Regions from separate parts of the Chryseobacterium sp. JV558 genome, predicted to be linked through region 2. Evidence: riboswitches for the same ligand, from Rfam matches in the RefSeq annotation. Region 2 holds a riboswitch; the other holds the start of a gene.

Region 1 (4,431 bases), on a different contig from region 2:
ACATCCCTTTTTCTGCAGATTCACGGATTTCCTGAGTAATTTTCATCGAACAGAATTTTGGTCCACACATAGAACAGAAATGAGCTATTTTGGCTCCTTCCGCCGGAAGTGTTTCATCATGATACGCTCTTGCCGTCTCAGGATCCAAAGAAAGATTGAACTGATCTTCCCATCTGAATTCAAATCTTGCTTTACTTAATGCATTGTCTCGGTATTGTGCCCCCGGATGTCCTTTTGCCAGGTCTGCCGCATGGGCTGCCAGTTTATAAGTAATTACCCCTACTTTTACGTCGTCTCTATTCGGGAGCCCTAAATGCTCTTTCGGCGTTACATAACAAAGCATTGCACAGCCAAACCACCCGATCATGGCGGCCCCAATTCCGGAAGTGATATGATCATACCCCGGAGCAATATCGGTAGTCAAAGGACCTAAGGTATAGAACGGAGCTTCATGGCATTCTTCCAGCTGCTTTTCCATGTTTTCTTTAATCATATGCATCGGAACGTGTCCAGGGCCTTCAATCATTACCTGTACATTGTGCTTCCATGCTATTTTTGTCAGTTCACCTAAAGTTTCCAGTTCTGCAAACTGAGCGGCATCATTGGCATCTGCAATAGATCCTGGACGAAGACCATCTCCAAGAGAGAATGCAACATCGTACTTCTTCATGATCTCACAGATCTCCTCAAAATGAGTATATAAGAAACTTTCCTGATGATGAAACAAACACCATTTAGCCATAATAGATCCTCCTCTGGATACAATTCCGGTTACTCTGTTGGCTGTCAAATGAATATATCTTAATAAAACTCCGGCATGGATCGTAAAATAAGAAACACCTTGTTCTGCCTGTTCAATCAGGGTATCTTTAAAAATTTCCCAAGTCAGATCTTCTGGAACTCCTTTTACCTTTTCCAATGCCTGATAGATGGGAACAGTACCAATTGGAACCGGGCTGTTTCTGATGATCCATTCTCTTGTTTCGTGAATATTTTTTCCGGTTGAAAGATCCATAATGGTGTCGGCTCCCCATCGGCAGGCCCATACCGCTTTTTCTACTTCTTCATCAATACTGGATGAAACAGCACTGTTTCCAATATTGGCATTAATTTTCACAAGGAAATTTCTTCCGATAATCATCGGTTCACTTTCCGGGTGGTTAATGTTATTGGGGATAATTGCTCTTCCTGCTGCTATTTCGTCTCTTACAAATTCCGGAGTAATCTTACTTTTCGGAGTGTTCGCTCCAAAGCTGTGTCCCGGATGTTGGAAAGCCATTTCTTTTGATACAGATTCAAGCTGTTCTATTCTTTGATTTTCCCTAATCGCTATATATTCCATTTCCGGAGTGATGATTCCCTGCTTTGCATAGTAAAGCTGGGTCAATTCTTTTCCTTCTTGTGCAACTTTAGGTTTATGATCATAAGAAAACCGCAGTTCATCCAAACGCGGATCTGCTAAACGAGCTTTTCCGTATTCAGAGGTAATCCCGTCCAGGATATTCACATCATTTCTGTCCAGAATCCATTGCTCTCTGATTCTTGGAAGCCCTTTCTGGATATCAATGACTGCATTTTCATCCGTATAAGGACCTGAAGTGTCATAAATGGTTACCGGAGCATTATGTTCAAAGCCGCCATTGGTCAATTTGGTCGGGCTAAGCTGTATTTCACGCATTGCTACATTGATAGGGTGTATTGTTCCCTCAACATAGATTTTCTTTGAGTTCGGAAATGGCGAACATGTAATGGAGTGAGCCATAAGTATTGGTATTAAATATGAGAATTAACCGCCTTGAGTGGCAGTAATGATTAAAACTGAATCGTTGTTATTAAGGAGTGTTTCTGCCCAGACTGACAGCGGAATAATACGGTTGTTGAGGGCTACAGCAATGCCTTTCTTTTTTCCAGGCAGCTCAATAGCCAATAATGCTTCCAGGTTTGCAGGAAGTACATCAAATGTTTTTCGGGTGTGGTTGATTATAAGTTCCATTCCTAATAATTTAAAATATACTTTAGGAATGGCTATCATTGTACAATAGAATGTACAGCAAAAGTCATCTACTTTTCCCTACGCTGGTATAATCCAGATCAGGTTCAAAGGGTAAAGTCTCAGTCTGTTCATAACAGACACCCCTAAAGTTTGGGACGAAGTTAGACATTATTTTGAAATAAGCAAAATTGATTTTTGCTTGGAATGAAAAAAGACCATCTCGATTTTGAGACAGTCTTCACTTTTATTTTAAATAGTTCGTTAGTAAAAAAGCTTCAGGCTTCCATCAGAATTATATTGATTAGTCCAATTTGATTGGTTCAGAAAAAATTCGGAGCTATAAGGTTTATACTCTTTCGAAATTCTTCTTTGAGGATTATTTTTTGATAATGAAAAGTAGAAATAATCTTCAAAAACACCTAAGTTCTTAAATGGATTTTGTGCAGAATCAAAGTTATCAAATGTAATTTCATTCGTAATGTAAGCATCAATATTATTATGCTTTTCAGTTTTAGTTGCCTTTTCTAAATTTCCTGAATTATTATAGATAAACTTTTCTAAGTATGTCAAAATATAATCTTGTGGATCAGTCGGATCGTATGGAACATTAGGATATTGAGTTAAAATTTCAATTAACTTTCCTGAAGTGTCATAAGTATAGGTCAAATACTTATCCATATATGAATTATTAACCTGTGGAATAACTACTTTAATAACTCTGCCTTGATTATCAAACTCAAGTTTCCTTTCATTCAATTGAACATTAAATGATGGATCTGAGCTATAATTTCCTACAACAGCTGTATTTCCTGTATAAGATATTTTAGTATAGATCAGATTTGTAAATCGGTCCGGAGCCCCCGAAGCTCCTGTCAACTTCAAAATTCCTCCTACTTTTTTACTAATTCTTCCCTGAGCATCATATTCGAACATATAATTTTGTTCCAATCCATTAAAGACAGGCGACAAAAAAGGATAATTCCATGCTATTTTACTTGTATTTTCAGTAATCATCTGTTGTGAATTATCAACTGGCATTTCATCATTGTCTGAACAAGATGCCATAACCAGCAATGTGGTTAATAAAAGTGATTTGAATTTCATGTTATAGTTTTTGTGATATACTTATTCTTCACAAGCTCTCCAGATTGCATCATTTTGCGGTACGGGAGCTATGATTTCAATGTTTTCTTTCGTTACCGGATGAATAAATTCCAGTTTTCTAGCATGAAGATTGATTCCTCCATCCGGATTGGAGCGTGGCGCTCCGTATTTCAGGTCTCCTTTGATTGGAACTCCTGTTTTGGATAATTGTGCTCTGATCTGATGGTGTCTTCCTGTTTCAAGATCAATTTCAAGAAGCTGATAATTATCCAGAGTTTTGATTACATTATAGGTCAGAATCGCTTCTTTTGCACCTTCAGTAGCTTTTGGAAAAACAATGGCTTTATTATTTTTTTCATTTTTCATTAAATAATGTACCAATCTCTGCCTTTGTGGAATCATTTCTTTCCCTACAACGGCCCAATACGTTTTTTTTATCTCCCGGTTTTTGACCATCTGCGTAAGACGGGAAAGTGCTTTGGAAGTTTTTGCATAGATCACCAACCCAGAAGTAGGACGGTCTATACGATGAACCAAGCCGAGAAAAACATTTCCCGGCTTAGCATCTCTTATTTTTATAAAATTCTTGATAGTTTCTAATAGTGATTCGTCTCCGGTTTTGTCCCCCTGTACAAGTTGACCTACCTTTTTATTGACCACCAGAAGATGATTGTCTTCATATATAATCTGCTCCTTCATAATGTGTCGTTCTATCTTCTGTTTCTATTGGACAGTGAAAGAATAATCCCCGCCAGAAGACCAACAGTCTTTACGGCTGAAAGTTTTGATCCTTCCGGTATAAATGCACCTAATACACAAATTACAGCGGCAGCATACATTGCATAGACAAAATTTTTGTTGCTAAGCAGCGGAGCCTGAATAAAAAAGCTGGCTCCTATCAAAACATAGAAAACCTTTCTTGAAAGTAAGTGATTGATTTCCGGGGAAAATAAATTAAACCATCCTACAGCAAGACAAATCAGTGCTGCGATAGATAATATTCCTTGGATAGATTGTTGTTGATTCTGCATGGATTAATAGCTTTCGTTTTCGTTTGGAAACTCTACACTCTTCACATCTTTTACATATTGAGCTACAGCTCCTGTAATTTCTGTGTAAAGGTCAAGATATCTTCTTAGGAATTTCGGACTAAAACCTTTGTTCATTCCTACCATATCATGATATACCAAAACCTGTCCGTCACAATCTGCTCCGGCACCGATTCCGATAGTAGGAATAGAAATGCTTTCTGTAACCTTTTTTGCTAATTCTGCAGGTATTTTTTCCAATACAACAGAAAAACAACCTAATTCTTCTAAAAGTTGTGCATCAGC
Region 2 (4,431 bases):
GGAAAGCATCTGCAAAGACTCCGGCTAAAAAAGGTGCGGCAAAAGGGTTGGAAGACCTTTTTGAAGAGGCACTGAAAGATCTTTACTGGGCTGAAAAAGCACTTTTGAAAGCATTGCCAAGAATGATGAAAAACGCGACCAGTGAAAAACTTAAAACAGCAATAAACAAACATATTAAGGAAACGGAAGATCATGTTGACAGGCTGGAAAAATGTTTTAAAGCACTCGGTAAGAAAGCTCAGGCAAAGAAATGTGATGCGATGCAGGGACTGCTGGATGAGGGGAAAAGCATTATAGAAGAAACAGAGCCAGGAGCGGTAAGAGATGCAGGAATCATTGCAGCAGCACAAAAAGTGGAACATTATGAAATTGCTTCCTATGGTACACTTGCAGCCTTTGCAAAAGTATTGAAAGAGAAGGATTGTCTTAAAAATCTTTTGAGCACACTAGAAGAAGAAAAAAAATGTGATGATCTGTTAACAAAAATTGCTGATACTAATCTTAACAGCAAAGCAATATAAAACAATATTCAATTATAGAAAGGAGATCAGATATCAATTTGATCTCCTTTTTTATGTTGAGATCCCAGAGATTCAAGAAAGAAGTGGTAATAGTTTTGGTTATTTTTGTATCGTTTTTAATATATTTGTAGATATTATTTGTATCAATTGTAATTTCCTTCTATCGTATAATATTCAAAGAGTCAATAAAAGCTTCAAGAGTGCTCCGTGTTAGTAACGGTTGCTATGCTTAGGAATATAATTCTATTATTTAAAAATTAAAAAATATGACCCAGCTCAGCCTGTTCGACTCAGAAGAATTGTATGAATTTCCCAAAGATCTTCTGGAGTATCGAGAACATTTCCTGAGCCAGGAAGAAGCTGACAAACTTAAGACTCATTTGCTTGAAACAGCTCCCTGGAAACAAAGAACCCAGAAAATGTATGATAAAATGGTGCTGACACCGCGCTTAACGGCATGGTATGGAGATCCGAAAACGGATTATCCATTAGGAAATGGTAAAGTGGAGACTCATCTCTGGACACCTGAACTGTTTTCTTTAAAAGAAAGAATAAAAGAAACATTTGGCTATCAGTTCAATTCTGTATTGCTTAATCTTTACAGAGATCACAATGACTCTGTTGCCTGGCATCGGGATAAGGAAAGCAGATATGGAAACCGCCCGGTGATTGCATCAATAAGTTTAGGACAAACCAGAAACTTTGATTTCCGGAAAAAAGATCACCATCAAAGTAAATACAGCCTTCCTCTTCCTCATGGTTCATTATTGATCATGAAAGGAGACTTGCAGGAGAACTGGGAGCACCGGATTGCTAAATCTGTAACTTCCATGAAGGAGCGTATCAATCTTACGTTTCGGCTGGTTCGTCAATTATAGAGTATTTATTTCTAAGCCAGATTCTTCGTAATTTGAGCAGTTAAAAAATATCTTGTGGTTCTCTCCACGAATGAATTTTATTTGAAATAAAAGCCTGATGTATTTTCTTTTTAAGCAAAAAAGCTGCACCTTTGCCCCAACAATGGGGTGCTACAGAACAGTGGCTGAGATGATACCCAGGAATGTACTTCCACACCTGATCCAGATAATGCCGGCGTAGGGATTGCTTACTTATCATCTCATCATTTGATTTCTAACAATTAATATGATGCAGGACATTTTAAAACAAATTACCTTACCGGAATGGTTCGGAGTCTTATTTTCAGTCATTCAGGTTTTACTGGCCCGTAAAAACAATGTCAATAACTATCTTTTCGGAATTGCCGGTATTCTGCTTACTTTGTATGTGATGCTTACCTCAAAACTGTATGCTGAATTTACATTAAATCTTTATTATTTGATCATGAGCATCTACGGATGGCTGTATTGGAAATTCGGGAAGCAAAAATCCGAAATGGAAATCTCTGTTACCTCAACCTTAGAAAAATGGATTACCGGAGGAATTGTACTGGGAACTTTTAGTCTGTTCTGGTTCTTTCTCACTCATTTTACAGATTCGGATGTTCCGGTCTGGGATTCTCTGGTAAGTGCTTTTGCATGGGCAGGAATGTGGCTGATGGCAAGACGGAAAATTGAAAACTGGGTGATCCTCAATATCAGTAATATTATTTCCATCCCTTTAATGATTCATAAGGAATTATATCTCTACGCTGTTTTGACGTCATTTTTATTTTTAGTGGCAATCTCCGGTTATATGGAATGGCAGAAACTTATTAAAACCAAAGCCAATGCTCAATACTAAAGACATCAGAAAAGAACTTCAGGGAGCTTCTGTAATTTCTGATAAGGTGATACAGCATATTCATGAAGAGGGATGGCTTAAGATCTGGGTTCCCAGGAAATACGGAGGATTGGGATATCGTTTTGAAGAGGGACTTAAAGCATTATTTGGCTGGGCTGAAACTGATGGAAGCTTTGGCTGGATGCTGACACTTTGTGCCGGAGCCAATTATTTTTCAAGAAATATAAAACCCGATGTGGCTCAATTGCTGTTCACTGATTCTAAAACCTGTTTTGGAGGAAGCGGAATGGTGGGCGGGACTGCAGAAAAGCAAAATGATAACACCTATATCATCAATGGATTATGGAATTTTGCCACAGGAGCTCCCCATCTGACTCATTTTACACTCAATGCCAGAATTACAGAAAATGGTAAGCCGATGGTAGATCATGAAGGTAATGAGAGGATTCAATCCTTCATTGTTCCCAAAGAACAGGCTGAAATCATCCCCAACTGGAAATCAATGGGAATGAAAGCCAGCGGAACTTATTCCTTTACCATTGAAAATGTTATCGTCAGCGAAGAGTGCAGCTTTGTGTACGACCATTTTTTCACTGATGATGTACTGGACAGCATTCCGTTTCGGGTTTTTGCAGATTTGACACTTTTGGTGAATTATCTTGGAATGGCTTCTCATTTTATTGAAGAAGCAGAGCTTATTCGTCCTCAGATCAATTTCAAAAACTTTGTTGAGTCTGTTGAAAAACATTTGGAAAAGGTGTTAGGTATGGCCAGAAATATTGAAAATATTCTTGCTGATAGCAAAGCGATTTCAGCGGATCATCAAAATGAGATTCATACTTACGGAACAGAACTAACCGAGCAATTGTCCCACCAAATACTTACTGTTTACACTCAGCTTGGAATCCGGGCAACAGCTACTGATTCTGCAATATATCAGGTGTTTTGTGATTATTTTACAGCAACGATGCACTCCAATTTCAGACCTTCCGCTGATGATTTAGATTTTTCTTTTTGAGGTAAATCGAAGTCTGTCAAAAGTCAAACTGTATTATGATTATGAATTTAAACTTAATATGAATTTAATATGATTGACATTGCTTTTAGATACTTTTGCATCATTGAGTTGTAGGTTCAAAGATATTTTAAAGGATGGATCATTTTAAAGAAATATATTCCGGTTACAAGCACAGGGTGTATTTTTTTGTGGCAAAATACCTTTCGGAAGAAGAAGATATTGAAGAAATTGTTCAGGATATTTTTATGCATGTCTGGAAATATTTATCCAAAACCAATTCACCTTCAGAAATTGAAGCACTCATTTTTAAATCTGCCAAACAGGAAATCTCCAACTTTTACCGTAAAAGGAAAATGATCTTTGTTCCGCTGGAAAATTCTACGGAAAATCAGGATGAAGAAACCTCCGAAATCGAAAAGCAGCTGCAGCAGGAAGATCAACTCAAAAAGATAGAAAACCTTCTGGAACAGGTTCCTGAAAGAAGCCGTGATTTTTTCATAAAAAATAAAATCCAGAATCTCAGCCTTTTTACCATTGCTCAGGAAAATCATATTTCCAAAACAGCTGTTGAAAAACATGTCAACAAGGTTTTGAAATTTCTAAGGACCAACTTGAATTTTTTCTTTTAACCTTTTCCGTTTATATTGATAACAAACTTCACTTCAAATCTGTATATCTAATTGTTTATTAGTTTTAATTAAGGCAGCTATATACAACTTACCTCATTGTCATCATGTAAAGCCTGGATTCTTCATTTCACTGCGTTACATTCTGAATGACAGAGTCATAATAATAAGAGAGCAGGATTAAGGTAAAGTTGTATCTAATTACATCAATTAATTTAAATAAAAATCAATTTCAACTTTAACCCAACATCAACCAATATGAACAAATCGTTAAATCAAAAAAATAGAGGTTGACGATTTTACACTTCCTGCGTATTCTCTAGTAAAGATCAAATAGGAGCATATGGATTTCGACAATCAATGGAAATCGGTCAAAGACGAAAATCGGAAAATGAAGGATTCGGCAGATCAGCGAATCTGGAATGGACTTGAAAATAAAATCAGGTTCAGAAAAAATACAAAACGGGTTTTATGGGCTGCGGCTGTTCTTTTGCCTTTATTTACACTGATTACTTTGTTTTCTACT

The links. Region 2 has a riboswitch for thiamine pyrophosphate ahead of pnuC (nicotinamide riboside transporter PnuC). Riboswitches for the same ligand answer to the same signal wherever they lie in the genome.
Region 1: linked by a shared signal. The riboswitch ahead of thiS (sulfur carrier protein ThiS) and the one ahead of pnuC (nicotinamide riboside transporter PnuC) in region 2 are both predicted to bind thiamine pyrophosphate.

The regions. Positions count from the first base shown of each region.
Region 1 is NZ_WJHU01000005.1:113,664-118,094, forward strand. It holds gene thiC (phosphomethylpyrimidine synthase ThiC) at 1-1,762, opposite strand, end outside; gene thiS (sulfur carrier protein ThiS) at 1,787-1,993, opposite strand; TPP riboswitch at 2,052-2,148, opposite strand; gene GFU89_RS17775 (hypothetical protein) at 2,255-3,097, opposite strand; gene GFU89_RS17780 (RluA family pseudouridine synthase) at 3,119-3,796, opposite strand; gene GFU89_RS17785 (hypothetical protein) at 3,808-4,128, opposite strand; gene panB (3-methyl-2-oxobutanoate hydroxymethyltransferase) at 4,132-4,431, opposite strand, start outside.
Region 2 is NZ_WJHU01000001.1:931,805-936,235, reverse strand. It holds gene GFU89_RS04360 (ferritin-like domain-containing protein) at 1-521, shown strand, start outside; gene GFU89_RS04355 (alpha-ketoglutarate-dependent dioxygenase AlkB family protein) at 788-1,399, shown strand; TPP riboswitch at 1,533-1,639, shown strand; gene pnuC (nicotinamide riboside transporter PnuC) at 1,665-2,261, shown strand; gene GFU89_RS04345 (hypothetical protein) at 2,248-3,279, shown strand; gene GFU89_RS04340 (RNA polymerase sigma factor) at 3,414-3,908, shown strand; gene GFU89_RS04335 (FecR family protein) at 4,249-4,431, shown strand, end outside.